DNA from 2 places in the Halobacillus sp. ABH2_015 genome. Region 1 is predicted to be linked to the other one. Evidence: predicted binding sites of a transcription regulator. Region 1 holds the regulator's gene; the other holds the start of a gene.
What was found. The regulator NrdR, encoded in region 1, represses ribonucleotide reductase genes. The targets are predictions, from matches to a motif close to AACACNATATATNGTGTT.

Region 1 (15,806 bases):
AACTTACACCAACAAGCGCGCCTGAAAAAGCGACCATCATCGGCAGCGAAAAAAGCGTGACCCACTGACCGACAGAGGTGTAAATAAAGGCAAGCGGAAAATTAGCAAATAAAGATGATTTCGCATAATCCTTAAAATCTGCGCTGCTCTCAATAAGACAATACGACAACAGGTGAAAGTGAATAAAAGGAACAAGACGCAGCACAGCTACCTGCTTGACGGACAGGGATGCCTGTTTTTTCATCCATCGTTCCTTGATTCCCGCCATCCTTTTCATCACCCAAGGCACCATACGGATCGTCCGGTAAAACAACAGGCTGGATATCATCGTTCCAATCACCGAGTACGCGGTACCCGCAATCGGTCCGAACAACACGCCTCCGGTTATGCAGACAAGCATGACCGGGAGAAACAAAAAAGGCCGAAGCAGATGAATTCCGATAAACAAGAGCGGCGCCCAGGCTTCCTGATGTTCCAACCATGCCAGCACTGCTGTCGTTGTCCCGCCCACGTCAATCCCCTCCCTGCCTACATCTTATGACAGGATACTCAGGTATAGAACCGCACGTACAAATACCCGGTCAACACGAGATGCGCGGCTATGAGGAATGGGAAACCGACGGCAAACGATTTATGCTTCGTCTTATGACGAAACACCTTCATCCCGAGTACTCCTCCTAATGCGCCTCCCAGCAAAGCTGCCATCCATAACTGCTTTTCAGGCACTCTCCACTTCTGTTCTCCAGCCCTCTTTTTGTCCACCCCCATCAGGATAAACAGCCAGATATTCACTCCGAAGTAATACAATCCTGCATACATCATCACCTTCACGCTCCCCTTATGTATTCGAACAGGGTATAAAAAAAGAGCCATTTCCAACCGGACGGAAATGGCTCTTTCTCATAAAATTACTTAAGAGCAGATTTTGCTTGCTCTGCAAGACTTGCGAAACCTTGGGCGTCGTTGACAGCAAGGTCAGCAAGCATCTTACGGTTCACTTCGATACCCGCAAGTTTAAGACCGTGCATAAGACGGCTGTAGGAAATGTCGTTCAAACGCGCTGCAGCGTTGATACGAGCGATCCAAAGCTTACGGAAATCGCGCTTTTTCTGACGACGGTCGCGGTAAGCGTACTGTCCTGATTTCATTACCTGCTGTTTAGCAGTTTTAAATAGTGCATGTTTTGAACCATAATAACCTTTTGCTAGTTTAAGGACACGGTTACGACGTTGACGTGTCACTGTTCCACCTTTTACTCGTGGCATGGTAATCCCTCCTAATTAAATCAGTCTTTATTAGTCTTTCGGAAGCATATGCTTGATACGGCGGTAGTCTCCTGCAGAAACCAGTGCCTCTTTACGAAGCTTACGCTTTTGCTTAGTTGATTTGTTCGCGAACAAGTGGCTTGTGAAAGCGTGGGAACGTTTCACTTTACCTGTCCCAGTTTTTTTGAAGCGTTTTTGAGAACCTTTATGGGTCTTCATTTTTGGCATGTGAATTTCCTCCTTTAAACTTGATACTTTGTCTTACTTCTCACCGAGAGGAGCAAGCATTAAGAACATGCTGCGACCTTCCATTTTAGGCTTGGTCTCAACTTGGGCGACATCTTTGCACTCTTCAGCCAGGCGTTCGAGTACTTTCTGCCCTAGTTCTTTGTGTGTGATGGCACGTCCGCGGAAACGGACAGATGCTTTCACTTTGTCACCTTTAGACAAGAACTTGCGTGCGTTACGAAGTTTTGTGTTGAAGTCGTGGTCTTCAATCCCTGGACTGAGACGCACTTCCTTCACTTTGATGACGGTTTGTTTCTTACGAGCTTCTTTTTCTTTCTTCTGCTGCTCGAAACGATATTTTCCGTAGTCCATCACTCGGCAAACCGGAGGCTTCGCATTTGGGGCCACCATAACAAGATCAAGATTTGCGTTTGCTGCAATATCAAGCGCTTCGTTACGGGATTTAACTCCAAGCTGCTCACCATTCACGTCGATCAGACGGACTTCACGGGCACGGATTTTTTCATTAACGTTCATGTTATCCTTGCTAATATCGAGCCACCTCCAAATAGTTTTAGAAAACTTATATGAGATCTGTCATCGACAAGATTCCTGCTGAAAATAAAAAAAGTGTCGGTACATATTCTGCACCCACACGTATCCTAACATTTAAGGAATTAGTGACCTGCCAACTGCTTTATCAGCGTCGATCAGGTGAGAAGCGGGTGCTCCTACTTGTCTCTAGATCCGTTCATTCAGTTACCTAAACAATAATAGCATGCCTGATGATGCATGTCAACAATCAAATGTTGTTTATCTGACTACCTAATCAAGGATAATCGAAATCAAGATAAAAATCAATCCCTTTCCTGCAAACCAATACCTGGAGAAGAAAGAAGCGGCCTCTGCCCGTGGATAACCAGCGTGAAAACAAAGCGAGATAAAATGATAAAAACCCATACCAGGATGAAAACTCACCTTGGTATGGGTTTACAAAAACGTCTCCGCTTCATCGGATTACTTTCTCAGAAGCTTCTGCTCAATTTCATTTTTGATTTCAGACTTGAATGTGTCTACAGATTTTGTAGCAGAGTCCTGTTCTCCGTATCGGCGGACGTTTACCGCATGGTCTTCGATTTCCTTATCTCCAACGACAAGCTGGAACGGGATTTTCTGCATTTGTGCTTCACGGATTTTATAGCCGATCTTTTCATTCCGCTCATCCACTTCGACACGCACACCGGCTTCCCGAAGTTCATCTTCCAGTTTTTTCGCATAATCCAGATGGACGTCGGCAGATACAGGAATGATTTTCGCCTGGACAGGGGCCAGCCATGTCGGGAAGACGCCTTTGTATTCTTCAATAAGGAAGGCAACAAAACGTTCCATCGTCGACACGACACCACGGTGAATAACGACCGGACGGTGATCGGCTCCATCCTCCCCGACATATGTCAGATCAAAGCGTTCCGGAAGGTGGAAGTCCAGCTGGACCGTCGAAAGCGTTTCGTCCTTACCAAGCGCTGTTTTCACTTGAACATCCAGTTTCGGACCGTAGAAAGCAGCTTCCCCTTCGGCTTCCACATACTCCAGTTTCATGTCTTCCATCGTTTCTTTCAGCATCCCCTGCGCTTTATCCCACATCGCATCATTGTCGATGTACTTCTCCTTATCCTCCGGGTCACGGTAGGACAGACGGAAGTAGTAATCGTTGATACCGAAATCACGGTAGACTTCCTGAACGAGACGGACTACACGCTTGAATTCATCTTTCAGCTGATCCGGGCGGGCAAAAATATGCGCATCATTCAATGTCATGGCACGCACACGCTGCAGGCCGGCAAGAGCTCCGGACATTTCATAACGGTGCATCGTACCCAGCTCAGCAATACGGACAGGCAGGTTCCGGTAGCTGTGCATCTGATTTTTATAAACCATCATATGGTGCGGGCAGTTCATCGGTCGAAGAACAAGGTCTTCGTTGTCCATTTCCATTGTCGGGAACATATCATCCTGATAGTGATCCCAGTGTCCGCTTGTTTTGTACAGGTCAACACTTCCCAGAACAGGTGTATACACGTGATCATATCCCAGGCGCTCTTCTGTATCTACAATGTAACGCTCAATCGTGCGACGAATGGTCGAGCCTTTTGGCAGCCACATTGGAAGTCCCTGACCGACCTTCTGATTGATCGTAAAGATCTCCAGTTCCTTACCGAGCTTACGGTGATCGCGTTCCTTCGCTTCTTCAAGCATCTGCAGGTATTCATCCAGATGGGCTTTTTTCTCAAAGGCCGTTCCGTAAATACGTTGAAGCATTTGGTTGTCGCTGTCCCCTCTCCAGTAGGCACCGGAAATGCTCAACAGCTTGAAAACCTTGATTTTACTTGTCTGTGGAACGTGAACGCCGCGGCAGAGATCAAAGAATTCCCCCTGCTGATAAATCGTCACCTGTTCGCCTTCAGGGATAGCTTCGATCAGTTCAAGCTTCAGCTCATCGCCGATTTCCTTATACTTTTCGATCGCTTCCTCTCTTGAAAGCTCTATGCGTTCGATTTCGTGGTTTTCATCTACAATCTTCTGCATTTCCTTTTCGATCTTCGGAAGATCTTCCGGTGTCAGGGATTCCTCCATATCGATATCATAATAAAACCCATTCTCAATGACCGGACCAACGCCAAGTTTGACGTTTCCATAAAGGCGTTTAACGGCCTGTGCCATCAGGTGGGCTGTAGAGTGGCGCACCACTTCCAAGCCTTCTGGATTTTTATAGGTAAGAATCTCAATTTCCCCATCCTGTTCAATCGGACGTCGCAGGTCGTAGGGTTCGCCGTCCAGCTTTACGGCCAGGGCCTGCTTTTTCAAGCCTGAAGAAATCGATTTAGCGATGTCTTCACCTGTAGTCCCTCTCTCAAACTCCTTGATGTTTCCGTCTGGGAACTTGATTTGAATCGCATCCGCCATGTGTAACACTCCTTTTCTAAATAAATATAAAAAAACGCCCATCCCTCAGCATAGTGCTAAGGGACGAGCGTTGTCTCTCGTGGTTCCACCCAGGTTCCCGCATCCTCGCAAGGCTGCGGCTTCATTATCCTTAACGCGGATCAGTCGCTGTCCATTACTCTGAATCATTTCACAGACAGGGCTCCAAGGTGGTAAACGATAAGCCGTTAAGAAGGAGCTTCCAGCCGATGACTCCCCTCTCTGATCATACGCCACTTTCCGTTCGTATCCTTATCAAAGCCATTGATTTAATATGTACGTATTATATCCATTTGCGAAAAGGAAATCAAGGGCTTTAAAAAGGAAATTGCGATTTGGGCTTCCAGACAGCCTTTTCCTCAAAGATATTCATCAGCAGTTCCAAATTGGAATTCTCCGCCTGATCGGAGTAAATAATGATTTCCTCTGGAGCATGGACGAGCGCCGGCGTGACCGGCCATTCAAGAGGAAGATCAGACACGGCTTCATCCGGGTACTGCTTTTGGTAGAGACGCGTCTCCGAATCACTCAGCGGATTGCCTTCATCATGGAAGTAAGTCAGTCCACGGTCATCGAGAATATGAAGAAGCTGCACCCCCGTATCCTGATGATGAACACGGTGACGCCACGAATCGACCAGCAGCTGATACGATTCCTCCTGCTTATACTCATCAATGACCTTGCCTGTGTAATCCGTCAGGCACCTGTGGACATGTGCCAGACAGCCGGCACTCAAGTCATCAAACAGGACGGTATCCCTTACATGCACGTACTCCTGTATATAGGACTTGATGTAGTGGTGAATAGGCGGAAGCCGCAGACCCGCAGGAGGATGGGAGTCAAAGTCCTGCTCAATCTCAAGAATGCGCTGAATTTCATCGGCATCCTCGAAATGATAGGAGAACCGGAGGACCCCTTCCATCCAGGCAGGAATTTTCCTTTTCCTGACAACATGATGCAGCGCACGCACGACATCCACATAGGCCGACTCCCTTGAGGAAGCATGCATCAATGTGACAGAAAAATGTTTCCCGTTCTCCTCATAAACCCACAGCTTCTGCTCGGAAACGATGGCATTATAAAACGTTTCGGCTTCCAGACGCTTGGAAAAAGATAAGTCAAACACCAGAATTCCCCCCTCATCCCGACTTTCCATCCTATGTCTATCATCAATGCTTCCCGGAAGCATAGAAAATATCATCAAGACCGGCTCGTCTTTTCTTTGTTATATTTATGAGAGGGATAGGTAAATCATGTCACTGACCTTCCTGTTCGCAAAGATTTATGAACGTCTGTTCTGACCGCCGACATAAACCGTTTCACTCAGCTGTTTGATCCGTTCGGTAATCCGCTTGGCTTTCACTTGTTCCACATCGCCGCGGCTGCTTGTCATCAACACTTTTTCAAGTTCGTTCAGCGTATAGTTGGACGTAAAAAAGACGGGCAGACGCTCCATCATCCGATAGTGCAGGATACTGCCTAATATCTCATCCCTGAACCAGGCCGACTGGGATTCTGCTCCGATATCGTCCAGCATTAACACCGGCGTTTCCTTAAAGGCGGTAATTTTATCATTGAGGGAATCATCTTTGATGGATGATTTCATTTCCCTTACAAATTCAGGCATATAAATGATCATCGATGGGATCTGCTTGTCACTGAGAGCATTGGCAATGGCCCCGAGGAAATACGTTTTCCCTACACCGAACGGTCCATGGAAATACAGGCCTTTTGCAGGAAGCTCATCCCCGAGCGTTTCAATGTACTGGACGGTTTGCGCTACCGCCCCTCCGCGGTCGGGGTCTTCCAGATCCATTCGTTCCAGCGATGCTTCCAGGATTTCTCTCGGCATATGCAGGCTGCTTACCAATGATTTCTGATACGACTGCTGTTCCTGTGAACGCTGGCGTCTGCATTTATCATAAATCAGTTTGATGTCGGTTCCCTCCACCTCCAACGATGGAACGTATCCGGGCAGGATGTTGATACACCCCTCCCTCGACGGACATTTTTCGCAGTTTTTCGATTGGGTCTGGTATTCATAAAGCTTGATCAAATGCTTCTCCACCGCTTTTTCATCCAGGCCTTCATTTTCATGCATCAGACGCTGGACTTCAGCAGAGCCCAGGACTTCCGCTTTCATTTGATTGTAGCGCTGCTGAAACTGCTTGTTATCTTTCATCCATTTTTTCAACGATTGCTGAATGGGCTCCATTCCATTCACCCCTTACTCTAGTTTCCTCTATTGGTCAGCCTCGCGATTCTGGCTGCGATATCTTCTTTATCGACCTGAGGCTCAGCAGACGCGGCGGCAGGCTGCTTCTCTTCCTGTTTATTAAACCAGACAGGAATAACTTCGTCTTTTTGGGAAGTCCGCTTCTGTGTTTTCTGACGGCCCCACTGCTGATATTTCTGATGTTCTGCCTTGGCCAGATTCATGGCCTGGCGCACAGTGGTCACGTTTTTACGCGCCCAATGACTGGCGATTTTTTCCATGTAGGATTTCGACAGTTTCATATCCGTTTTCAACATCACATAATGGACAAGCACGTTCATAACCCCAGCTGTGATGCCTTGTTCGGTCATAACATCCCGGATCAGCTTCAAATCCTGTTCCGAGGCACGGTTGCCATTGGACAAATCCTCAAGGAGCTCCCTCGGAGAAATCTGCTCGAGCATTTCAACAAACTGGTCTTCCTTGGATCCTGTCGTCTCTTTTTCCATGGAGGCCCATTTCTCACGATCATCGACAGAGGCGGGCTGTACATTTTTTTCTTCTTTCATAAAATCGTGACAGGCAGCCTTAAACTCTTCCTCGACCAAGCAGTGATTTTCATCTATAGCCCATGTCACCGCTTTTTCCAATTCCACGTTGGACAAATCATACAACGTCGCCAGCTGAATGATCAGTTTCTTATTCCGCCCCGTCAAAATCCGTTCACTTGGATACATTCTCTTCTGAAGGGCTTGGCGGAGCCAGGTGAAATCGACGCGGCTTTCCGAGGTTCGTGGACCGCGGTATTCCTGAAAACGCTTCTGCTCCGCAATCACTTCGGTTTCCCTCTGCACAGACTCTATCATTTTATGATGAAACACTTCGTCGAAAGAAGCCGTGATTTCTTCATATCCTTCCACCGAAGGCTCAGGCTTAACAAATCGGCTTTTTACCTGTTCATACTTCTCCTGACCCAACTCATGGGTCAGGAGAAGCGCGAGCATGTCATCCTGGAAAAATTCCTCCGGCGTAAAAGGGGGATGGACCGCATATATATAGACGGTCTGATCGCTCTCTTCGTTCGACCGAAACGTTCTCAGCAATCCAAGAGCCTCCAGCCTCCCCCTGGCTTCATAAATTTTATCCAGAGGAGCGGAAAGGTAAGCCATCAATGAATGGTGGGTCTGAACCGTATCCTGATCCGCAAGATCCGCTTCAGAAAGCAGTATATGGTAGAGAGATACAGCCAGACGTCCAACAATCGGTTGGTATAGATGGGATAACGAACGATGAAAATTTCGAGGCATTTCTCCGCCGTTCCTGATTTTAAAACCGTCTACAGGCAGCAGTCTGCCAATGGAATGATTCATCGTCTACACCTCCTTCGTTCATCCAAATCTATGAAAAAGAAAATGAGCCGGCTCAGGCTCATTCGTCATGATCATCTTTAATTAATTCCTTCAATTCGTCAATAAATACGTTTATATCCTTAAACTGCCGGTAAACGGACGCAAACCGGACGTAGGCCACTTCATCAACTTCGGAGAGACGGCCCATGACCATTTCACCGATATCCTCACTCAGCACTTCTGAAACGCCGCGGTTCCTCAGTTCCTTTTCAATATCAAGCGTAACGGCTTCAAGCTTTTCCACTTCAACCGGACGCTTTTCACAGGCTCTGATCAACCCACGCATCAACTTTTCCCTGCTGAATTCCTCCCGCGTTCCCTCTTTTTTCACGACAATCAGAGGGACCTCTTCAATCCGCTCAAACGTTGTAAAACGAAAGCCGCACTGTTCACACTCTCTCCGTCTTCTGATTGTCTGACCTTCCTCTATTGGTCTTGAATCGAGCACTTTCGTGCTTTTGTAGTGACAGTTTGGACACTTCACCTTTGATCAACTCCACATCGTCTTCGTTTCATCATCTGATCATCCGGGATCCACAGCTGTAAACTGCCGGTCCAGCTGTTCATAGAACTGCACGATCAGATTACGGCTGTAGCCGAAATCCACAGGGCCTCCTGAATCAGTGGTGACCGAAAAGTCCACGGCCGTGCGGAACGGACGGACCATAATAATTGTTGCGACAACAAACGCCCGCCGCTTTCCTCTATAAGTGATCGTCAGTTCTCCGCGCTCCCTGGAGACGGCTTTGATCTCAGATGGTGAAGGGAACATTTCTTCCACGGCGCGGAAAACCTCATCATGCTTGGCTTTGTAATAGTGTGTGATAAGGGCCGTGTCCTTATGCTGTTCACTGGTTTCGGAATGAGTGCTGAGATACCTGGAAATAAATGCTTTCACTAATCTGACTCCTTCAGTCCATTCGACATAATCTTAATTTATTTTAACATGACTTTAAAAAATTAGAAACGGTTTTACAGAAGGAGAGGGCAGACAGCCTGATCCAATAGGTAAGCAGAAAAAAAAGCCATGCAGAACCTTCTGCATGACTTTCTCGTTTTGTGCGTTTACAGAGCACGGGCTTCCTTGACTTCTACAGGACCCATTCCTCTTGGTACTTCAACCGTTTCATTCCGGCCGGCTTCCAAAGCTTCCACAATGTAGTGCGCAGCTACATTCGGATCGATCCGGTCTCCACACGTATACACGTCAATGCTTGCATATCCGTGCTCCGGGAAGCTGTGTATCGTCAGATGTGACTCTGAAATGATAACAACTCCACTAACACCGTGAGGGGCAAACTTGTGAAAAGCCACCTCTCTCACTTCTGCACCGGCTTTCAGTGCAGCATCAACAAAAACCTGTTCTATATACGACATATCGTTCAATTTTGATTCATTACAATCCCATAATTCAGCAATTACGTGTCTTCCCATTGTATCCATAACGGATCCCCCTTTGTACATTAACTTCTTCCCCTCTGAAATTGCGGCCATGTACTACCACGGGGGAAAGTTAGTCCTGAGAGGTCCTAACCCTTTGAGTAGACATGAAGATTTTTGAAATTCAGAAGTTCAAAAGAAAGTATAAAGGGTTTATCCCGTTTTTGCAAGATATATTTAAGAAGCCTGAAAAGGGCCGTGAAGAGTCTTCACCTGGAATCAGAGGCGTCTTTTAAGACACTCTCGCCGTCCTTTCCTGTTTCAATAATTTTCCCACATATTTCGCCAGATCAACAACGCGGCAGGAGTAGCCCCACTCATTATCATACCAGGCAAGCACTTTCACTTTTGAGCCTTCCATCACCTGTGTGGACAGCCCATCAATGATGGCGGAAGACGGAGAGGTCGTGTAATCGATGGATACCAGAGGTTCATCGCTGTACTCCAGAATGCCTTTCATGTCCCTCTGTGAGGCAGATGCGAACGCTTCATTCAACTCTTCCTTCGTAACCGCTTTCTTTAGATCGACGACTAAGTCCACTAAAGAGACGTTCGGTGTCGGTACACGTAAAGCCATTCCATTCAACTTTCCCTTCATACTTGGAATGACATCTCCCAGGGCTTTGGCTGCCCCTGTGGAGGTCGGTATGATCGACTGTGTACACCCTCGGGCTCTCCGCAGATCCTTGTGAGGGTTATCCAGGTTCTTCTGATCATTGGTAAATGAATGAACCGTCGTCATCAAGCCGTTTTCAATACCGAATTCATCTTCCAGCACTTTGACTACCGGCGCCAGACAGTTGGTCGTGCAGGAAGCATTGGAAATAACATCATGCGTTTCAGGGGAATAGGAATCCTCATTGACCCCCATCACAATGGTCGCATCGACTTCCTTACCCGGAGCTGTAATGATGACTTTTTTTGCGCCTGCATCCAGATGGAGAGCAGCCTCATCCTTCGTACGGAACTTCCCGGTAGCTTCGATTACGATGTCCACACCAAGCTCTTTCCAAGGGAGCTCAGCCGGGTTTCTCGTAGAACAGAGCTTGATTTTCTTCCCATTTACCATTAACCCTTCAGGAATCGTACGTACTTCTCCGTCGAATCGTCCATGAACACTGTCATATTTCACCATGTGAGCGATCGTTTCAGCAGGATAGCTGGCATTGACAGCCACAAGCTCCACGGTATCATCTACTGCCGCCTGTCTGAATACCATACGTCCGATTCTTCCCAAGCCATTAATGGCGATCTTTGTTTTCCCCATGATGTTCCAGCCCCCTATATATGATATACTTTTTGGATCATTTCTAGGAATAGTATAACATATTGTAAGCGCTTTTGAAGTGGGTTCAATAATTTTACACAAAAATAACACGTCTTTCTCAGACGTGTTATTATACGAGGTCCCACCGGTGAAGTATGTCTCTTAATTGGAGAAAGCTTTCCTCTTTTGTTCCATTATTATCGATCACCGCATCCGCCATTTCCGCTTTGCGGGTGACAGGAATCTGCGAAGCGATCCGCTCCTGCGCATCTTCCCTCGATGAGGCATCCCGTTCCATCAGCCTTTGGAGCTGCGTTTCCTCATCGACCGCAACGACAAGCACCTTTTCTACATAATCCGTCAGTCCACTCTCATATAGAAGGGGAATATCCAGGACGACAGCATCGGCTTCTTTTGTTTTATAAGATTCCCGCCGCCGGATCATTTCTTCCCGGACACGAGGGTGAACGATGCCGTTCAGTTCTTTCCTTCGTTCTTCACTGCTGAAGATCACCTTCCCGAGCTTTTTCCGGTCCAGTGTTCCATCCTCAAAAAGGACGTCTTTCCCAAAAACCCGTACGATGTCCTCGTAGGCGGGCTCACCGGGGCGGACGACATCCCTTGATATTTGATCCGCATCGATGACAGGAATCTCCCACTCATCGAACATGCGGGATACGGTACTTTTTCCACTTGCGATACTACCGGTTAAACCAATGACCAGTGTCATAAAACCCTTCCTTTACGATAGCTTGATCAAGCCGATGATTATTAATAGAACCCCCGGGAGAATGGAGATGCTTTCCACCCTGTTCGTCAGTTTTGCACCGGCCATCATCCCAGTTCCAAGCATGAGAAACGTGGATGAAGCGATAAGCCCACCCGTCAATAGAACGGGAAGACCGATCAGCGCTCCGCTGATGCCCGCCCCTATAGTATCAAGGGAGAGGGCGGTTCCAAGCAGCCACACTTCTTTTCCTTGAATCCCTCCGGACCTATCCACATCAGCGGTCACCGGATCATTCAAAACTTTTGCAGGGTTCAGCCAGGGGTCCTGCTGATCCTCAGTATGTTTTTTAAAAAACTGTCTTAAAAAATAAATGCCGATGGCAATTAAGGCCACCGCTCCAGCCTTTTCCGCCATCTCCGGTTTGACAACATGAACGAGCAGCTGACCAAAGTAGGAGGAAAGAAGAAAAACCATACCTGAAACAGAGGCAATCACCACAATGCCCCAGAATGCGAGTTTTACTTTTTTCAACCCGAGCACACAGCCAATCCCGAAGCTGTCGACACTCACGGCTGTCACAAATAAAAAAATGAACATCCCGATGCCCATACCGCCCACTCCTTTAACATGGAAGTGGGATAGTATATGGCTGTTTATTCAGATACGTGAAGCGGCTGGCAGACTGGACAGACGTGCGTGCCCCTGCCGGCGACTTTCGTTTTAACAATCGGTGTCCCACAGTTCAGGCACTCCATATCCTGCTTTCCATACACACGGAGCTGCTGTTGGAACATTCCGATTTCACCCTGGCTGTTTAAGTAGGAGCGGATCGTCGTGCCTCCCTGCTCAATCGCCTCCAGAATGACAGTGATGCTCGCTTCCCGGATGCTTTCGGCCTCTTCTCTCGTCAATGTATTGGCAATTCTCTCCGGGTGAAGGCCGGCTCGGAACAGCGCTTCGTCTACATAGATATTGCCAAGACCGGCAACAATGGACTGATCAAGGAGCACCGCCTTCATGTTGCGGCTCGTTTTCAGCAGCCTCTGATGAAAATAATCGAGGGTGAAAGCTTCGTCAAAAGGATCGGGACCGAGCTGGACCAGTGGTTTATTCAAGGCTTCCTCGCCCTTTTTAAACGCATGCATCGTCCCGAACTTCCGGACATCGTTGTAGCGGAGCTCTGTTCCATCTGTAAAATGGAAAATCACATGGGTATGCTTCGGTTTCTCAAGTGTTCCATCATAAACGCCGAATTTCCCCTCCATCCGCAGATGGGAAACGAGGGCAATGTCATCAAGGTGGAAAATGAGAAACTTCCCCTTACGATCGATATCGATGATGGACTGTCCTCTAAGCAGGTCACCGAAGGCATTGGGATCCTTCGGCTGTTTAATGATGTTCCCCCAGAAAATGGAGACATCCTTTATTTCTTTTCCTACGGTTAAATGCTTTAAAGTTTTTCTTACAGTTTCCACTTCTGGTAATTCCGGCATCTTTCATTCTCCTTACTTATTTCGCATCGTACCATGTATTTCCATAAGAGGAATCCACTTTCAATGGTACATCAAGCTCTACGGTGTTCTCCATAACGTCTGCGACGAGCGTTTCCAGCTTTTTAACTTCGGCTTCCGGCGCTTCAATGATGAGTTCATCGTGCACCTGCAGGAGAACTCTTGCTTCCATCTTTTCTTCCTGGAGCTTTTCTTCCAGATCGATCATGGCTTTTTTAATGACATCGGCCGCACTTCCCTGGATCGGGGTATTCATTGCCGTCCGTTCAGCAAAGCTGCGCTTATTGAAATTCCGGCTTGTAATATCCGGAAGATAACGCCGGCGGTTCATGAACGTCCGCACATAGCCCGTTTCCTTCGCTTCACGGACAGACTCCTCCATGTAGGTTTTGACTCCCGGATAACTTTCCAAATATTTATCAATGAACGCCTGCGCTTCTTTTCTCGGAATACCGAGACTCTGAGACAAACCATAATCGCTGATTCCATAGACAATGCCGAAGTTGACGGCTTTCGCCTGTCTGCGCATGTCACCCGTAACGTCCGGAGCCGGCACGCCGAAGACTTCCGAGGCGGTCTGCGTGTGAATGTCCTTATCCGCCCGGAATGCTTCAATCAGCTTCTCATCCCCTGCAATGTGAGCCAGCACACGCAGTTCAATCTGGGAATAGTCACTGGCAAACATGACCCAGCCTTCTCTGGACGGAATGAACGCCTGGCGGATTTTCCGTCCTTCCTCAAGCCGGATCGGAATGTTCTGCAGGTTCGGATCCGTGGAACTCAACCGTCCTGTCTGGGTAAGCGCCTGATTGAAACGGGTGTGGATCTTACCGGTATCTTCATGAACGACCTTCAGCAGTCCTTCGATATAGGTGGATTTCAACTTGGACAACTGACGGTTCAACAGAATTTTAGAAATGATTTCGTGTTGATCCTCCAGCTGTTCCAATACATCTGCGGAGGTGGAATAGCCTGTTTTCGTTTTCTTAATGACAGGAAGGCCGAGTTTTTCGAACAAAATCGGTCCAAGCTGTTTTGGAGAATTCAAATTGAACTCTTCGCCCGCCAGCTCATAGACTTCCTGTTCTACTTTATTCAAACGCTCTTCAAGCTCTGCCCCCATTTCCTGCAGACGGCCGACATCCACTGAGACGCCCCGGTGCTCCATACGTCCGAGAATAACAGCCAGAGGCATTTCCAGCTCAACGAGAAGCTCAAACTGTTCATTAGCCTTCAGCTGTTCCTCCATATTCCCTTTCAGCTTATACAGGGTGGCAGCCTTCCTTGCAATATGCTCGTAGACGACCTGATCGTCGTCCGGTCGCTTCATTTTCGCTCCTTTTCCGTAGACCTCTTCATCATATTGGACCGCGGTCTCCCCCATTCGATGGGCGATGGCGGGAATATCATGATTATTTTCAGAAGGGTTCAGCAGGTAGGAAGCAAGAAGCAGATCAAAGCTGATCCCTTTGATGTCCACGTCATGTCTCATGAGAGCTACAGCGGTCTGTTTTGCATCGAAGACCCATTTTTCCTTGGACGCATCCTCCGCCCAGGAGACGAATGCTTCTGATTTCACCGCATTTTCCATGGAAACGACGACTTTGGAATCGTCATTGACGATGGCAATCCCTTCAACTGGAGCGGTATGATAATTTTCATAAAGCATTTCCACGACAAGGGCTTCTGCACCAGTGAATAAATCAGAAGTAACCTCTTCTACAACCTCAACATCGATCTCCGGCAGCGCCTCTGCGACAGACTCTCCTTCTCCCCCTTCCTGGATCCTCGGAAGGAGTGACTGGAAGCCGAGTTCTTTGAAGAAACCGCTCACCTGCTGCGTTTGATATCCTTCAAAGCCAATCGTATCGACGCTGACTTCAATCGGGGCATTTCTCTCGATGGTTACGAGCTGCTGACTCATGAAAGCATTGCCGCGGTTTGTCTCCAGCTTTTCTTTCAGCTTTTTACCACTGACCTCGTCCAGGTTCTCATACAGGTTTTCCAACGTATCAAACTGCTTCAGCAGCTTAACGGCCGTTTTCTCTCCAACACCGGGAACACCCGGGATGTTATCGGAGTTATCTCCCATAAGGGCTTTCAAGTCGATAATCTGATCTGCCCGCACCTCCATTTTTTCCATCAGGAAAGAAGGGGTATATGTATCGACGTTCGTAATCCCTTTCTTCGTAAGGCTGACCGTGATCTGATCATTAACCAGCTGTAGAAGATCCTTGTCTCCGGAGATGACCTTCACCTCATGACCTTTCTCTCCAGCCTGGGTCGCCAGCGTACCGATAATATCATCTGCCTCAAAGTTCGGAAGCTGATAATATTTTACTCCAAACGCATCGAGCAGTTCCTTAAGTACAGGAAACTGTTCGGACAGCTCAGATGGTGTTTTCTGCCTTCCACCTTTGTATTCCTGGTACGTTTCATGACGAAAAGTCGTTTTCCCGGCATCAAATGCGACAAGAAGATGATCGGGCTGGTCTTCCTCCAGTATTTTAAGCAGCATTGTCGTAAAACCATAGACGGCGTTCGTGTATACACCTTTATCATTATTCAGCAGCGGCAGGGCAAAAAAGGCCCGGTAAGCAATACTGTTTCCATCAATCAATACAACTTTCTCAGCCATAAACTCACTCCTTAACTGGAAATGCCTTTCTCTCCTGTAAAGAGGAGCGTCTGCATTTTCCAGCGTAATTATTCCAGTGTTCCCTTAAAGAAAACGCCTTTTCCTTCATTCTACCATGATT
Region 2 (15,806 bases), 260 kb from region 1:
ACAGGGCGTTTCCCTTGATGGAGTGCAGGACAGCGCCATTGTTTCCCGCACAGGTTACACAGGGGAAGATGGATTTGAAATCTACCTTCCTTCAGCTTCAGGGCCGGATCTCTGGCAGGTTCTATTAAAAGCAGGTGAGCCGGAAGGGCTGCGTCCGATCGGTCTCGGTGCAAGAGATACGCTCAGGTTTGAAGCGAACCTCGCTCTTTACGGACAGGAGTTGAGCAGTGATATTACGCCGATTGAAGCCGGTCTGAATTTTGCCGTCAAAATAAAAAAGGAAGAGGATTTCATTGGGAAGGAAACTCTCGTTAAACAGAAAAAAGAGGGGCCCGAGCGGAAGCTGGTCGGTATTGAAATGCTCGATAAAGGTATTCCGCGTACTCATTATGAGGTCTATGACAGCGATGAGAAGATTGGTTTTGTAACAACAGGGACCCAGTCGCCGACATTGGGTAAAAATGTCGGACTCGCTCTACTTAACCGTGCGTATACAGAGGAAGGGACAGAAGTAACGGTTCAGGTTCGGAAGAGACGCCTGAAGGCCAGGGTCGTCCCGACACCTTTCTACAAAAGATAAATACCTGAGGGGGATGGAACAATGGAATTTCGATATTTGCCTATGACGGAAAAAGATAAAAAAGAAATGCTTGAGACCATCGGTGTCCAGTCATCTGAAGAATTGTTCGCTGATATTCCTGAACGCGTAAGGTTTCAAGGTGATTTAAATATTAAGCCGCCGAAAAATGAATACCAGTTGATGAAAGAACTGGCGGATACAGCCGATCGGAACGTCAACCTCAAATCCCATACGTCATTTCTTGGAGCAGGGGTTTATGATCATTACATTCCTTCCATTGTTGACCACGTCATATCAAGGTCTGAATTTTATACGGCTTACACCCCTTATCAGCCGGAAATATCCCAGGGGGAGCTGCAGGCGATCTTTGAATTTCAAACGATGATTTGTGAATTGACAGGCATGGATGTCGCCAACTCTTCTATGTATGATGGCGGGACAGCATTGGCCGAAGCCGTTAACCTTGCTGCTGGACAGACGAAAAAGAAAAAAGTGCTTGTATCCAAAGCAGTCCATCCAGAATCTCTCGCTGTGATTCATTCCTACGCCAAGGGACCGGGGGTTGAAATCATCGAAATCGACCACAAGGAAGGTTTGACAGACCTTGAACAGCTGGAACATCACCTCGATGAAGATACAGCTGGAGTGGTCGTTCAATATCCTAATTTCTTCGGTCAGGTGGAGCCGCTTGATTCCATCCGCCACCTCGTAGACAAGCAGAAAAAGGCGATGATGATTACTTCAAGCAATCCGCTTGCGCTCGGGTATTTAACTCCGCCTGGTGCGTTTGGCTCTGATATTGTCGTCGGCGATGCTCAAGTGTTCGGAATCCCTGCCCAGTATGGCGGTCCGCACTGCGGTTATTTTGCAACAACGAAAAAACTGATGAGAAAAGTGCCCGGCCGTCTAGTGGGCCAGACGGTGGATGAGGGTGGACGCAGAGGTTTCGTCCTTACCCTTCAAGCGCGTGAACAGCATATCCGCCGGGATAAGGCGACTTCCAACATATGTTCCAACCAGGCATTGAATGCACTGGCTGCTTCGGTCGCTTTGTCGTCCATAGGGAAGCAGGGATTGAAAAAGATGGCGGCGATGAACATTAAGAAGACGTTATACATGAAACAACAGCTTCAATCCCGGGGCATCGAAGTTTTGTATAAGGGAGCCTTTTTCAATGAACTGGTCATCCGCATGAAGAAGCCTGTGAAAGAGATCAATCAGCAGCTTCTGGAGAAAGGATTTATTGGTGGGTATGACCTTGGACGTACAGATGAACGTCTGGCAGGCTGTATGCTGATTGCGGTTACAGAAATCCGTACAAAAGAAGAAATCGACACCTTCGCAGGGGAAATGGGGGATTTGAATGGCTAACCAAGACTTTCCATTGATTTTTGAATTGAGTCAGGAGAGCCGCACTGGGTTCAGTCTTCCTGAACTGGATGTGCCGGATACCGATATTGATGAGATGTTTGAAGATAAGTATGTGAGACAGGACGCACCTCATCTGCCGGAAGTCAGCGAGCTGCAGATTATGCGGCATTACACAGGTCTGTCCAAACGTAACCACGGGGTGGACTCCGGGTTTTATCCTCTTGGATCGTGTACGATGAAATACAATCCGAAAATGAATGAAGATGTAGCCAGACTGGCCGGCTTCAGCCATATCCATCCGTACCAGCCGGAGGAAACGGTTCAGGGGGCGCTCCACCTCATGTATGATCTTCAGGAAACGCTCGCGGAAATTACAGGTATGGATACCGTCACGCTTCAGCCTGCGGCAGGTGCTCATGGCGAATGGACAGGACTTATGATGATTCGTGCCTTCCATGAGGCTAATGGTGATCATCAGCGGACAAAAGTCATTGTGCCTGATTCGGCCCACGGTACGAACCCTGCCTCTGCTACGGTAGCTGGGTTCGAAGCCGTGACGGTAAAATCAGACGAGCGGGGATTAGTGGACCTTGAAGACCTGAAGCGTGTCGTAGACGATCAGACAGCTGCACTGATGCTGACAAACCCGAACACGCTCGGTCTGTTTGAAGAGGATATTGAGGAAATGGCGGCCATCGTTCATGAAGCGGGTGGCAGACTGTATTACGACGGCGCCAATCTGAATGCTGTATTAGGGTATGCAAGGCCGGGAGACATGGGCTTTGATGTTGTCCACTTGAACCTGCATAAGACTTTCACAGGCCCTCACGGTGGCGGTGGTCCGGGATCAGGTCCTGTAGGTGTAACGGCAGAGCTTGAGCCGTTTCTTCCCAAGCCGATCCTTACGAAAAAAGACGGCTGGTACAGATTCGATGATGATCGTCCACGTTCCATCGGCCGGGTGAAGCCCTATTATGGGAATTTCGGAATCAATGTGCGGGCCTATACGTACATCCGCACAATGGGACCGGAGGGATTGAAAAAAGTAAGTGAATACGCCGTTTTGAATGCCAACTATATGATGCGCAGACTGCAGGAAGCATTCGATCTTCCTTTTGACAGGCACTGTAAACATGAATTCATTCTGTCGGGCCGCCGTCAGAAAAAACTCGGCGTACGAACACTGGATATGGCTAAACGCCTGCTTGACTTCGGCTATCATCCGCCGACGATCTATTTCCCGATCAATGTGGAGGAAGCGTTGATGATTGAGCCGACGGAAACGGAATCCAAGGAAACTCTTGATGACTTTATCGATCGTATGCTTCAAATAGCCAAGGAAGCAGAAGATGAGCCGGAGACGGTTCAGGAAGCTCCTCATACGACGATTGTCAGCCGGATGGATGAAACCCAGGCAGCAAGGAAGCCTGTTCTCCGCCACCCGATGGAGTAGAGAAAAACCGGCCCCCTTCGTGGGGAGCCGGTTTTCCTGTGTTGTGATATTTTTCGTTATTTCTTCGTCTTAATTTTGCCGGTCCATTTCTTGAAGCCACCTTCAAGCATGTTCAGGTCGTTGTACCCCTTCTTATGAAGGGTCATTGCCGCACGTGCAGACCGTGCGCCGCTCTGGCAGTACAAGTAGACGGGTTTGTCCTTGCGGATTTCCACGAGTCTGTTGTTCAGCTGTGAGAGCGGAATATTTCTCGCTCCGAGGATGTGACCCCCGTCAAATTCCTTCGGTTCACGGACGTCAATCAGCTGAGCTTTGCGGTAACCTTGACGGAATTCTTCTTCAGATATCGTGTTCAAGATTTTTCTTGTTTTGAAGAATCTATACAAACCGAAAGCAATAAGTAGAACAAGTGCTCCGAGTAAGATCCATAATTCCATTTTCATTTCCCCCCTGTTTTCTCTATTCTTTTATCTATTATAGAAGGGAAGGGCGGGTATTTCAAAAAAATTTTTCTTCCTGCCTGAAAAAAATGCCGTTTTGGAGGGGATTATATCGATTTAACAGATGCAAGACAGGAAAAATCGAAAAAAAAAGACATGAGAGGTGCTTTCCTCTTATTCCCTGCTTTTTTCTAACTGTATCTTACGATTTTCTGATTGACAAAATTCAACACATTCGTTCAATAACACAATATATGGTGATCGAATAATAAACAAACACAATATATTGATTAAAAATCTGTATATGTGGTATGTTACATATATCAATTATGGAATTGGCTTTTTCAAGATAAGGGAGAGATGCGAACATGCAGACGACAACTTCTAAAGATGTGCATACAAAAATCAACATAGACCGGCTGAATGCCGATATCAAACAGTTCCCACAGGTCCACCCGGTAACGGACAACATGTCCATTACCCACAAAGGGGTATCCAGGCTTGTCATGCTCGACCGTTATGCGTTTAAAGATACAGAAAAGCTGACGTTGTCCGAAGGGGATTTTGTCGTACTTACAGTAAAAGACGATCCGAAGTTTCCGGCTCGCGGATTCGGTTTCATTCAGTCCGTTGACTGGCAGACCCACGAAGCGTTTGTAAAAGTGGAAGACGAGTTCGTGAACGTTCTCGACCGTGAGGAAGAAAGAGAGACCGGCGTCATTAAAAGAAATCTTGATACCATCGATAAACCGCTGGAAGTTTATTATGAACAAATTGCTTTACGAAATGCGACAGGACTCTCAGAGGTGGAAACAGATCCGGAAAGACAGGCGCAGAGCTTTGAGGAATTTTACGAGGAGTTATCCAGCCTGAATTTCATACCTGCCGGCCGTGTGCTGTACGGAGCAGGTTCCAATACGGATGTGACCTACTTCAACTGCTACGTGATGCCTTATATCCAGGATTCACGGGAAGGCATTTCGGATCACCGTAAACAAGTCATGGAAATCATGTCCCGTGGCGGTGGTGTCGGGACGAACGGATCGACCCTGCGCCCGAGGAACACGCTCGCCCGCGGGGTGAATGGGAAATCATCCGGTTCCGTTTCATGGCTGGATGATATTGCTAAGCTGACCCACCTGGTGGAGCAGGGGGGATCCAGACGTGGTGCCCAGATGATCATGCTGGCAGACTGGCATCCAGACATTCTTGAATTCATTATTTCCAAGATGCAGAACCCGCGTATCCTCCGTTTTCTTATTGAAAATACGGAAGATGAAAACATTAAACAACTGGCGAAGGACAAGCTGAAATTCACGCCGTTGACCGAAGTGGAAAAAGACCTTTATCAAAGTGTCGTCAATTACAAGCACATTCAGGGTCAGGGTGGTTTTACAGATCAAAGCGTGCAGGAAGCACAGGAAAAACTGGCCCTCGGCGGGACGTATTCCGTTCATAATTCAGAATTCCTGACAGGAGCCAATATTTCCGTCTGTATCACGAATGAGTTCATGGAAGCTGTGGAAAATGATGACGAATACCAGCTTCGTTTCCCTGATGTAGAGAATTACACGGGAGAGGAAATGAACGCCTATAATGAAGAATGGCATGAGAGCGGCGATGTACGCGAGTGGGAAAAACGCGGCTTCGGTGTGCGGGCCTACAAATCCATTAAAGCGAAAGAGCTGTGGAATCTGATTAATGTCTGCGCGACGTATTCAGCAGAACCGGGAATCTTCTTTATTGATAATGCCAACGAAAAGACAAATGCGACAGCTTATGGACAGAAGGTCGTTGCGACCAATCCATGCGGGGAACAGCCACTTGCGCCATATTCCGTCTGTAACCTGGCGGCCGTAAACCTGGCGTCTGTAGCGGATAAGGAAAATAAAACGGTCGATTTTGAAAAACTTACACAAACTGTTACACGTGGTGTCCGTATGCAGGATAACGTGATTGATGCTACTCCTTACTTCCTGGAGGAAAATAAAGTACAGGCCCTTGGTGAGCGTCGTGTAGGCCTTGGTGTCATGGGTCTCCATGATCTCCTGATCTATTGTGAAACAACCTATGGTTCAGAAGAAGGCAACAAACTGGTGGATGAAATTTTCGAAACGATCGCTGTCACAGCCTACCGCGCATCCATTGAACTCGCGAAGGAGAAAGGCAGCTTCCCGTTCCTTGTCGGAGCCACGGATGAAGAAACACAACAACTTCGTGAGAACTTCATTCAGACAGGGTATATGAAGCAGATGCCGGAAGACATTCGGCAGGATGTTCTGACTTATGGAATCCGTAACTCCCACCTGCTTACTGTAGCTCCAACCGGAAGTACAGGAACAATGGTAGGAGTAAGTACAGGTCTTGAGCCATACTTCTCCTTCTCCTACTACCGCAGTGGTCGTTTAGGCAAGTTTATTGAAGTGAAGGCGGATATCCTTCAGGAGTATCTGGATGCACATCCAGAGCAGGATCCGGAGCAGCTTCCTGAATGGTTTGTGACGGCGATGACGATGTCTCCGGAAGCTCATGCGGATACACAGTGCGTCATTCAGCGCTGGGTCGACAGCAGTATTTCCAAGACGGTCAATGCACCCAAAGGATATACGGTCGAACAAGTGGAAAGCGTCTATCAGCGCCTGTACCGGGGCGGTGCGAAAGGTGGTACCGTGTACGTGGATGGGAGCCGTGACAGCCAGGTGCTTACTTTGAAAGCTGAGGAGAACGCTTTTGATGGAGAGCAGACGGAACTGTTTGAAGATGACAAGCGTCCACGTGTTGTCCTGGTCGATACCGTTCATGAGCTGGATAAGACGAACGTGACGATTGGATCGGAAGTCGGCGACACATGCCCGGTCTGCCGTCAAGGAACCGTGGAAGACATCGGCGGCTGTAACACATGTACCAACTGTAATGCTCAGTTGAAGTGCGGTTTGTAATAACTAGAAAAACAGTCCTTCAAATCTGAAGGACTGTTTTTTTATGTTAAACAGCGGCTGCTTGTATCACATAAGAAACTAGTGTATCATTTTTCTATGTAGTCATCAGCAGATCACAAGCGTTATATCTACATAAAGACAGGGTATTGGAGGTTCATCATGCCAACACCAAGCATGGAAGATTATATTGAGCAAATTTATATACTCATTGAAGAAAAGGGTTATGCCCGCGTCTCGGATATTGCTGAGAACCTGGATGTTCACCCGTCTTCCGTGACGAAGATGGTCCAGAAACTCGATCGCGACCAGTATTTGAATTATGAAAAGTACAGGGGATTGATTTTGACTCCGAAAGGGAAAAAAATCGGGAAGCGGCTGGTGTATCGTCATGAGCTGCTGGAACAGTTCCTGGAACTGATCGGTGTAGATAAGGAAAACATCTATGAGGATGTCGAAGGTATTGAGCACCATATGAGCTGGAATTCCATCGACCGTATCGGCGACCTTGTCCAGTTCTTTGATGAGAATAAAGGGTATGTGGAAGCTTTGAGAGAAGTGCAGAAGAAAAACGAAGACCAGAATAACGAATAGAGTGCCTGAGACACGGATGTCCGTGTCTTTTTTTTATGTCCAACCGGCTCGTGGCGGGAAGTTATGAGGAAGGGGGAATTCTGCCACCTGCGTTCTATTTAGTGGACCCGCTGTTTATAATGAATTAAAGCGGGGTGAAGCGTGGTGAAAGTAGATGGGGTGTTTTCCGGAGGCGGGGTGAAGGCACTCGCTTTTATAGGAGCCGTCGAGGAACTACAGAGCCAGGGCTATGAGTTCAGACGTGTTGCCGGTACCTCTGCAGGAGCAATTCTGGCGGCATTAACGGCAGCGGGGTATACAGCCGGGGAAATCAAATCCCGTCTGATGTCCATATCCTTTGGAGAGATGATCCATGTTCCACTGACAGACCGGGTCTTCCCTTTTATGAAATGGCTGTTCCTCTATTATCGTCTCGGCCTTTACAACGGGGCGCAGATGGAAACCGTACTGGCTCAGTGGCTGGAGGAAAAAGGGGTGCGTACGTTCGCAGATCTCCGGCCCGGATCGTTGAAGATCATCTGTTCGGATCTTACTTTAGGGAGAATCGTCGTCCTCCCCGATGACTTGAAGAGTACTTATGGCATTGATCCCGCTACATTTTCCGTGGCAAAAGCTGTAAGAATGAGCTCGAGTCTTCCATACTTCTTTATTCCTGTGAAGATTCATGGAAAGCGTGGGAAATCGGTGATCGTCGATGGAGGGGTCCTTAGTAATTTCCCATTGTGGATATGGGAAAAGCAGGATGGATGCCGGACGAGACCGGTAATCGGCTTAAAATTAAGTGATGAGCCGGATAAGCTTCCTGAACAGAAAATCAGAAACGCCATCCAGATGTTTCATGCCTTGTTTAAAACGATGCAGCGGGCTCACGACTCCCGCTACATTTCAAAATCCATCAGTAAGGATATTCTTTTCATACCGGTAAGCGGCATAGAAACCACTGATTTTCATATGACGAATGAGGAAAAAGAACATTTGATGAATTACGGACGCCAGCATGCATTGGAATTTTTAAAAAGATGGACAAAATAAAATCGAGCCTTTTAAAAAGAGGCTCGATTTTTGTCTTTGTTTTTATTTCCCTCAATGACCCGGAGCTGCGGCCCGTTTGTTCTTCGGCTTTTTTTGCGTGTGAACGGAGCGGATTTAACCGCTGTTTTCGCAGCCGGACTTTTCTTGACGACCGGTGCAGGCTGTTTGTATTTCTGTTTGGATTGTTTAACGGCCTGTTTGTATTTTTTCATTTCTGTGCGGTTGCCGGAACCCCCGCCAAATCCGCGTCCGCGGAGGAAGAAGAAGTAGATGGCTCCATAGAGGATAGCCGCCATCCCGATCATAACCACTATGTTTGTTAAGAAACCTGATGTATTGGTAAACAGCTGAACGCCTACAAAGAAAATGGCAAGCCCGATTAAAATGTACATGACTGGTGTCATCCAGTTACGCATGTCAATGTCCTCCCTTCTAGTATTAGGTCACCTGTACGACATCTTTTAGTTATATATACCCTGGATTGTACACTTTTCAACATTTCCTGTGGCGGGTATGTGCTATTTTCAATTGTTTCCGTAGTAGATGAATTTATGCAGTATTTATACTCAAAGTTCAGGTGAAAGATTCGGGGTTATTCTTTTCTTTCCTTTAGACTGTCACCTCTAAACTAGAAACATGGTAAGTATGTCTGGACCTTTATTTTACAACAAATGGAGAAGAATCACTAGGTCTATTATGAAAGCGGGCATGAAAAAATGCGGGTTGGTTAAAATGAGGAAAGAGGTGATGGAGATGGCAGAACAAACAAAAGATCAACGGAAGCAGGAGCCCCGGCAGAGTGTTGCCTCAAAAGCGGCAGCAACAGGTTTTGCCGGGGGGCTTTTATGGAGTGCTCTGGGTGCCGGCGCCTATTATTTTCATTTTACGGAAGTGTCCGCAGCATCCTTTATATTCCGGTCCTTCTGGCAGACGGATTGGACTGGAACATGGCTCGCAGAAGTTCTTTCGGTGCTGATAGTTGCGCTTCTCTCAATCGGAACGGCTTTCGTTTATTACTTTACTTTAAGATCAAGAAAAGGCATTTGGCCGGGCGCCATTTTTGGACTGCTTCTGTGGGGTGTGGTCTATTTTGTGTTAACCCCTGTGTTTCCAGCAATTCCTGGTTTCATGGAACTGAGCAGTGATACGTGGGTGACAACGGCCTGTTTATTTATCTTATACGGTGTGTTTGTAGGGTATTCCATATCTTATGAGTATCATGAATTTAATCAAACGGCAGATTCTTATTCAAATAAGGAGGGAGTATGATAAGATTTAACTGTATGATCCTTTGGGGAACGGTGGGGATATGGAATGGAGAAAAAGAAGATTTATTTACTGAATGGGCCGAACCTGAACCGTCTGGGTGTCCGCGAGCCCGGAACATATGGCACCGGTACACTTGAGGATGTGGTCCGGCTCGTTACTGAGACCGCGCAGAAAGCCGGCTTCGAGGTGGAGGCTTACCAATCCAATCATGAGGGGGATCTCGTGGACTGGATCCACCAGGCTGAAGCATCTGCGGACGGGATCGTCATGAACCCTGCTGCCTATACTCATACGAGTGTAGCTCTGCGGGATGCAGTGAGTTCCGTTTCCTTACCAGTCATTGAAATCCACATTTCCAACATCCACGCGAGAGAAGCTTTCCGGCATACGTCGATGCTTGCTCCTGTCACGGCAGGACAGATCGTAGGATTCGGAATCGATGGATATCGACTGGCGGTAGAAGGGTTGGTTCATAAGCTGAATGAGAGAGGAGATCACTAATATGATGAAATTGACAGGACTGCGTACAGCAGCTGCGACAAAAGAACTGGATGGACTATTGATCACGAGTTCGAAAAACAGACGGTATCTTTCCGGTTTTACAGGTTCTTCAGGAGCTCTGCTCATTACAGGCCGTGATGCTTTTCTGATTACAGACTTCCGATATACCAAGCAGGCCGCCGATCAGACGGAAGGGTTCGACATTATCGAGCATAAACGTCCCCTGCACGAAGAGGCAGCTGCCAAAGCCAGGGAACTTGGTTTGAAACGGGTCGGCTTTGAAAAAGATCACGTTACATATTCGTCCTACGAGCAGTACAAACAGGTGATGGATGCTGAACTTGTCCCAACCTCTGGGCTCGTTGAAAAATTACGCTTGATTAAGACCGATGAGGAGATTAGTATATTAAAGGATGCTGTTAAGATTGCTGATGACGCTTTTGACCACATTCTAAGCTACATAAAACCAGGTGTGAAGGAAATCGATATCTCCAATGAACTGGAGTTTTTCATGAGGAAGCAGGGAGCGGTTTCCTCCAGCTTTGATATTATTGTAGCGTCCGGTTATCGGTCTGCCCTTCCGCACGGCACAGCCTCGGAAAAGGAAATTCAGTCCGGTGAGCTTGTCACGATGGATTTCGGTGCTCTCTATAAGGGGTATTGTTCTGATATTACGAGAACCGTCGCTGTTGGGGAAATCAGTGATCAGCTGAAAGATATCTATGATACGGTTTTACAGGCGCAGTTAAGAGGTATGAAAGGTATTAAAGCAGGTATTACCGGTAAGGAAGCGGATGCTCTCACCCGTGACTATATTAAAGAAAAAGGATATGGGGACTATTTTGGACACTCCACAGGCCACGGCATCGGTCTTGATGTTCATGAAGGTCCGGGACTTTCCTTCCGTTCTGAACAGACGATCCTAGAAGAAGGCATGGTCGTTACTGTGGAACCGGGGATTTATGTACCGGATGTCGGCGGCTGCCGTATTGAAGACGACACGATCGTAACGAAAACCGGCAACGAGCGTCTGAGCCAATCAACGAAAGAGCTAATTACTTTGTAAGGAAAGAAGGAGGAACAACGTATGATTTCAGTAAACGATTTTCGTACAGGTTTAACAATTGAAGTAGATGGTGGAATCTGGCAGGTTATGGATTTCCAACACGTAAAGCCGGGAAAGGGAGCCGCATTTGTTCGTTCAAAGCTTCGTAACCTTCGTAATGGAAACATCCAGGAAAAAACGTTCCGCGGTGGAGAGAAAGTAGAACGTGCTCATATCGAAAACCGTAAAATGCAGTACCTTTACGCTAATGGTGACATGCATGCATTCATGGATATGGAAACGTATGAGCAGGTGGAAATTCCTTCTGCGACTATTCAGGAACAGCTGAATTATTTGAAAGAAAACATGGAAGTTCAGATTCAGTCGTATCAAGGTGAGACCATTGGTGTCGAGCTTCCGAAAAACGTGGAATTGAAAGTGACAGAAACAGAACCGGGAATCAAAGGTGATACGGCGAGCGGAGGTACGAAGCCTGCGACGCTTGAAACAGGATTAACGGTTCAGGTACCTTTCTTCATTAATGAAGGAGAAGTACTGCTCATCAGCACAACAGACGGCAAATATGTCTCCCGTGCGTAATGAAATCGATCATCAAGCGTGTTCCCATCCGGGAGCACGCTTTTTTTATGTCCGCCCTCCCAAATTGCACTAGAGGCCTGCTCTAGCAGAACTCTAGTACGTGCTGATTTCTTCTACTTTTATATGATTTGACCTGTCATAAGTATAAACGTGGGACATACATATGAAGTAAACCAAATAAAGGAGTAGGAGAAGGATGAAAGAGATTTTACGTCTGTTTCCGCCTTCATTTCAGAAGGTTTTACTAGAGCAGGTGGATTGGAGGAGAGTCCAGGAGATCCGTTTAAGGGTGGAACGTCCCATAGAGATGATCAGCAGTTCAGGCTATTCCGTTTTAGAGTCTCTCTCGATGACCGCGGATCATCTCTCCTACGTCTTGAATCAAATCAGCCAGTTTTCTCTCTATCGATTCAAGGATGAACTGAAAGAGGGTTTTATTACTATTGAAGGCGGCCACCGCGTAGGGATGGCGGGCAAAGCAAACACACAGGAAGATAAAGTAGAGACGTTGAAGCATATCTCTTTTATGAACATCCGCGTCGCTCGATCCACGAGGGGGCAGGTATCCTCTCTGCTTCCTTATCTTTATGACGACATGGGATGGAGAAGTGTTCTGATCATAGGCCCCCCTCATTCCGGAAAAACGACACTGCTCCGTGAACTGGCCTGTGTTATTGGGGCAGCAGCCGGTCCCTATTCACCGTCTAAAGTCGCCATTGTGGACGAGCGGTCGGAAATAGCAGCCAGTTTACGGGGAGTTCCGCAGCTGGACGTCGGCACCCGTACAGATGTGATGGATGCCTGTCCAAAAGCGGACGGGATGATGATGATGATCCGTTCCATGTCCCCGGATGTTTTAATCGTCGATGAAATCGGCGGGGAAAGGGATGCCCGTGCTGTTCAGGAAGCGGTTTATACCGGTGTGAAGGTCATATGCAGTCTGCATGGTAACGGGGTGGAGTCCGTAAGCCGGCGACCGTCGGTTTCCCAACTGATGCACGACCAGGTATTCGAACGTTATATTACACTGGAACGTCTGCGTGCAGGATCGGTCCTTACATGGAAGGTGTATAACCACCTTGGACAAGTTCTTGGTGAAGGGGAAGGAGGTCGGATGGATGGAGTGGATCGGCGCCGTCATCATTTTAACCGTTACAACACTGGGCGGATTTGAAATTGCATCCCGGTTCAAAAAAAGGCCCGGCCATATCAGACAGTGGAAAAATGCTCTTCAACTGATTGAAGCGGAGATGGTTTATGGTCAGTCTTCTCTCTGGGAGGTATGTGAAACCTTATCGAGACATCTGCCTATGCCGATAGCCGGATTTTTTGAGCAGCTTCAAAAGGAGCAGTACAGCTGCCGGGATTTTTCCGTTCTCTGGGAAACCCTTTTGAAAAAACATTGGCCCTGGAATGCCATGGGCAAAACAGAAATGGAAATTCTGCTTCAGTTCGGCCGGACCCTCGGACAACATGATCTGGAACAGCAGCAGAAACAGATCCAATTGACCATCCACCATTTAGACAGAGTGCTTCAGGAAGCATTGGAAGTAGGCGATCAGTACCAGAAGATGGCCAGAGGGATGGGGGTTTTAAGCGGTCTTCTCGTCATCATCTTAATTATATAGAAGGGGGAAGGACCATTGTGCTCCAAGATGCCACAATCCTTTTTCAAATAGCGGGAGTAGGAATTATCGTCGCCATGATTCACAGTATTCTAAAACAAATGGGAAAGGAAGAGATCGCCCAGGCTGTCACATTGACGGGATTTATCATTGTACTGTTTATCGTCCTGCACCGTCTGGCTGACTTGTTCCAACAGATCAAATCCGTCTTTCTCTACCAAGGATAGCTTTATGGATATTATCCAGGTTGTTTCGCTGGGTCTTGTTGCGACTATGCTGATCATTCTGCTGCAGGAACAGAAATCATCAGTCGCTTTTCTGCTTCTCCTTTTCACCGTCATCGTTATTTTCCTGACCGTCCTCGATCAACTGACTTATGTATTTACATTGCTTTCCTATATGGCTGATCAGGCCCAGGTGGAACCGATGTACTTCAAAACGATTTTGAAAATCATCGGTATTGCATATATCGCTGAATTCGGTGCCCAGCTGATCCGGGATGCCGGCCTCAATGCTTTGGCATCGAAAGTGGAACTGGCTGGGAAATTATTCATTTTGATGCTTGCCATTCCAATTGTTACAGCTGTCATTGAAACCATTCTTCAATTCATACCCGGAGGTTAGGGAGGCGGGGAGCAGATGAAACGTCTATGGAAGTGGCTGTGTGCAGGGATCATCGGGGTTTTTCTTTTTCCTTCGGCTTCTGCGGCATCCCCTGAAGCTCCGGAAACGACAGGACCTTCCATGTCGGAATACATTTCAACAGAAGATATGGAAGCGAACTGGGAGGATCTGCAGCAGCAGTATGGAGATTATATGCCGAATTTCCAGCATGACAACTTTATGGAGTTTATTCAAAAGGAAGGGGCGCTCGAGTCTTCCGACTGGTACTCCGGAATGGTGGAATTTTTCTTTCACGAACTTCTTTTAAACGGCCGGCTGCTCTCTTCTCTTTTATTTCTAACCTTATTCAGCACGCTCCTGCAGTCTGTGCAGTCCGCCTTTCAAAATTCAGTCGTAAGTAAAGCAGCGTACATGGTTGTCTATCTCGTCCTGCTGACTCTTGCATTGGAAAGTTTCCGGCAGGTGATTGTCTATACATTGGATGCGGTGGAGCGGATGAGCAGTTTCATGATCGGTCTGATCCCTCTTCTTCTTGGTATCATGGCTTCCTTCAGTCATCTCATGTCCATTTCTTTTTTCCATCCCATCATCATCGCTCTCGTTCAGTCCAGTGGTCTGCTGGTTAAATATCTGCTTATCCCGTTATTTACATCATCAGCTCTTTTATTGATTGTCGGGAGTTTGAATGAAGACTTCAAAGTCGACCATTTAGCAGAACTGTTACGGAAGACGGGAATGGCTGTCATGGGGATTTTCCTTACCGTTTTTCTTGGTGTTATTTCCGTGCAGGGAACCGTCACGGCTGTTCAGGACGGCATCACGATGAAAACAGCCCGGTTTGTGACCGGAAATTTTGTTCCTGTTGTCGGACGTTTGTTTACAGATGCCACCGACACCATACTTGGGGCTTCTCTTGTATTAAAAAACACCCTCGGGATTGCAGGAGTGGTCATTCTCCTCGGCATCGCTGTTTTTCCGTCAATCAAAGTCCTTGCTATCGCGATTATCTATAAATTGGCCGCTGCCCTGCTGCAGCCCCTCGGCGATGGACCGGTCATCCAGGCGATGGATGTAATTAGCCGGCACATTTTCTATATCTTTGCCGCACTGCTTATGGTCTCCATGATGTTTTTCCTTGTCATAGTCATTATGGTCGCAGCAAGCAATATTACAATGATGATCAGATAGGGGGGCGGGTAATGGACTTATTTATTGAGTGGATTACAAGAATCGTATTATTCCTTCTTTTGGCAATGGTTGCGGATGCGCTTCTGCCGTCGGGGGTCATGAAGAACTATGCAAGACTTGTGATGTCCATTTTACTGCTTCTTGTTTTCCTCGGCCCCCTGCTTCAGCTTCTGCAGATCGATCCTGAGCGTCTGTTGCAGTCGGCTGATCAGAAAATGGAAGAGCAGTGGGATACCGACGGTTTGGATGACACTATTGAATCGAAGAAAAATGAAATACTGCAGGGACAAGATGCATATAGATTAGAACAGGTTACCCAAGCTCTATCTGCTGAACTGCAGCCTTCGTTGGAAGAAGAGAAGGATGTCACGCTTCAGGATACGGCGATGACTTTTACCGGACAGCCATACAGCGTGGAAACTCTTGAAAAGGTGACACTGACGTTATCACGGAGCCAGGAGATGGGGGACGTGGAGAATGTCGATATCTCCTTTATGGATGAGCCCTCCCCGCCAGTCTCTTCGGAAGAGGATGCAGAACTGGTGAAC

Region 2: the regulator NrdR is predicted to act here: its motif matches at 4,089-4,106, upstream of ACXAD6_RS11405 (vitamin B12-dependent ribonucleotide reductase).

Annotation. Positions count from the first base shown of each region.
Region 1 covers NZ_JBSWUG010000002.1:2,388,195-2,404,000, forward strand. The annotation lists gene ACXAD6_RS12700 (TVP38/TMEM64 family protein) at 1-511, opposite strand, end outside; gene ACXAD6_RS12705 (DUF1294 domain-containing protein) at 550-822, opposite strand; gene rplT (50S ribosomal protein L20) at 909-1,265, opposite strand; gene rpmI (50S ribosomal protein L35) at 1,296-1,493, opposite strand; gene infC (translation initiation factor IF-3) at 1,527-2,030, opposite strand; ribosomal protein L20 leader region at 2,112-2,236, opposite strand; gene thrS (threonine--tRNA ligase) at 2,511-4,457, opposite strand; gene ytxC (sporulation protein YtxC) at 4,792-5,601, opposite strand; gene dnaI (primosomal protein DnaI) at 5,758-6,690, opposite strand; gene ACXAD6_RS12740 (replication initiation and membrane attachment family protein) at 6,708-8,060, opposite strand; gene nrdR (transcriptional regulator NrdR) at 8,119-8,583, opposite strand; gene ACXAD6_RS12750 (cytosolic protein) at 8,623-8,997, opposite strand; gene speD (adenosylmethionine decarboxylase) at 9,165-9,542, opposite strand; gene ACXAD6_RS12760 (glyceraldehyde-3-phosphate dehydrogenase) at 9,772-10,806, opposite strand; gene coaE (dephospho-CoA kinase) at 10,937-11,536, opposite strand; gene ACXAD6_RS12770 (manganese efflux pump) at 11,549-12,145, opposite strand; gene mutM (DNA-formamidopyrimidine glycosylase) at 12,190-13,029, opposite strand; gene polA (DNA polymerase I) at 13,046-15,685, opposite strand.
Region 2 covers NZ_JBSWUG010000002.1:2,132,375-2,148,180, reverse strand. The annotation lists gene gcvT (glycine cleavage system aminomethyltransferase GcvT) at 1-580, shown strand, start outside; gene gcvPA (aminomethyl-transferring glycine dehydrogenase subunit GcvPA) at 602-1,951, shown strand; gene gcvPB (aminomethyl-transferring glycine dehydrogenase subunit GcvPB) at 1,944-3,404, shown strand; gene ACXAD6_RS11410 (rhodanese-like domain-containing protein) at 3,461-3,841, opposite strand; gene ACXAD6_RS11405 (vitamin B12-dependent ribonucleotide reductase) at 4,213-6,783, shown strand; gene mntR (transcriptional regulator MntR) at 6,943-7,374, shown strand; gene ACXAD6_RS11395 (patatin-like phospholipase family protein) at 7,516-8,406, shown strand; gene ACXAD6_RS11390 (SA1362 family protein) at 8,418-8,822, opposite strand; gene ACXAD6_RS11385 (YqhR family membrane protein) at 9,160-9,675, shown strand; gene aroQ (type II 3-dehydroquinate dehydratase) at 9,721-10,176, shown strand; gene ACXAD6_RS11375 (M24 family metallopeptidase) at 10,178-11,242, shown strand; gene efp (elongation factor P) at 11,264-11,821, shown strand; gene spoIIIAA (stage III sporulation protein AA) at 12,018-12,995, shown strand; gene spoIIIAB (stage III sporulation protein SpoIIIAB) at 12,940-13,449, shown strand; gene spoIIIAC (stage III sporulation protein AC) at 13,467-13,673, shown strand; gene spoIIIAD (stage III sporulation protein AD) at 13,678-14,070, shown strand; gene spoIIIAE (stage III sporulation protein AE) at 14,086-15,258, shown strand; gene spoIIIAF (stage III sporulation protein AF) at 15,270-15,806, shown strand, end outside.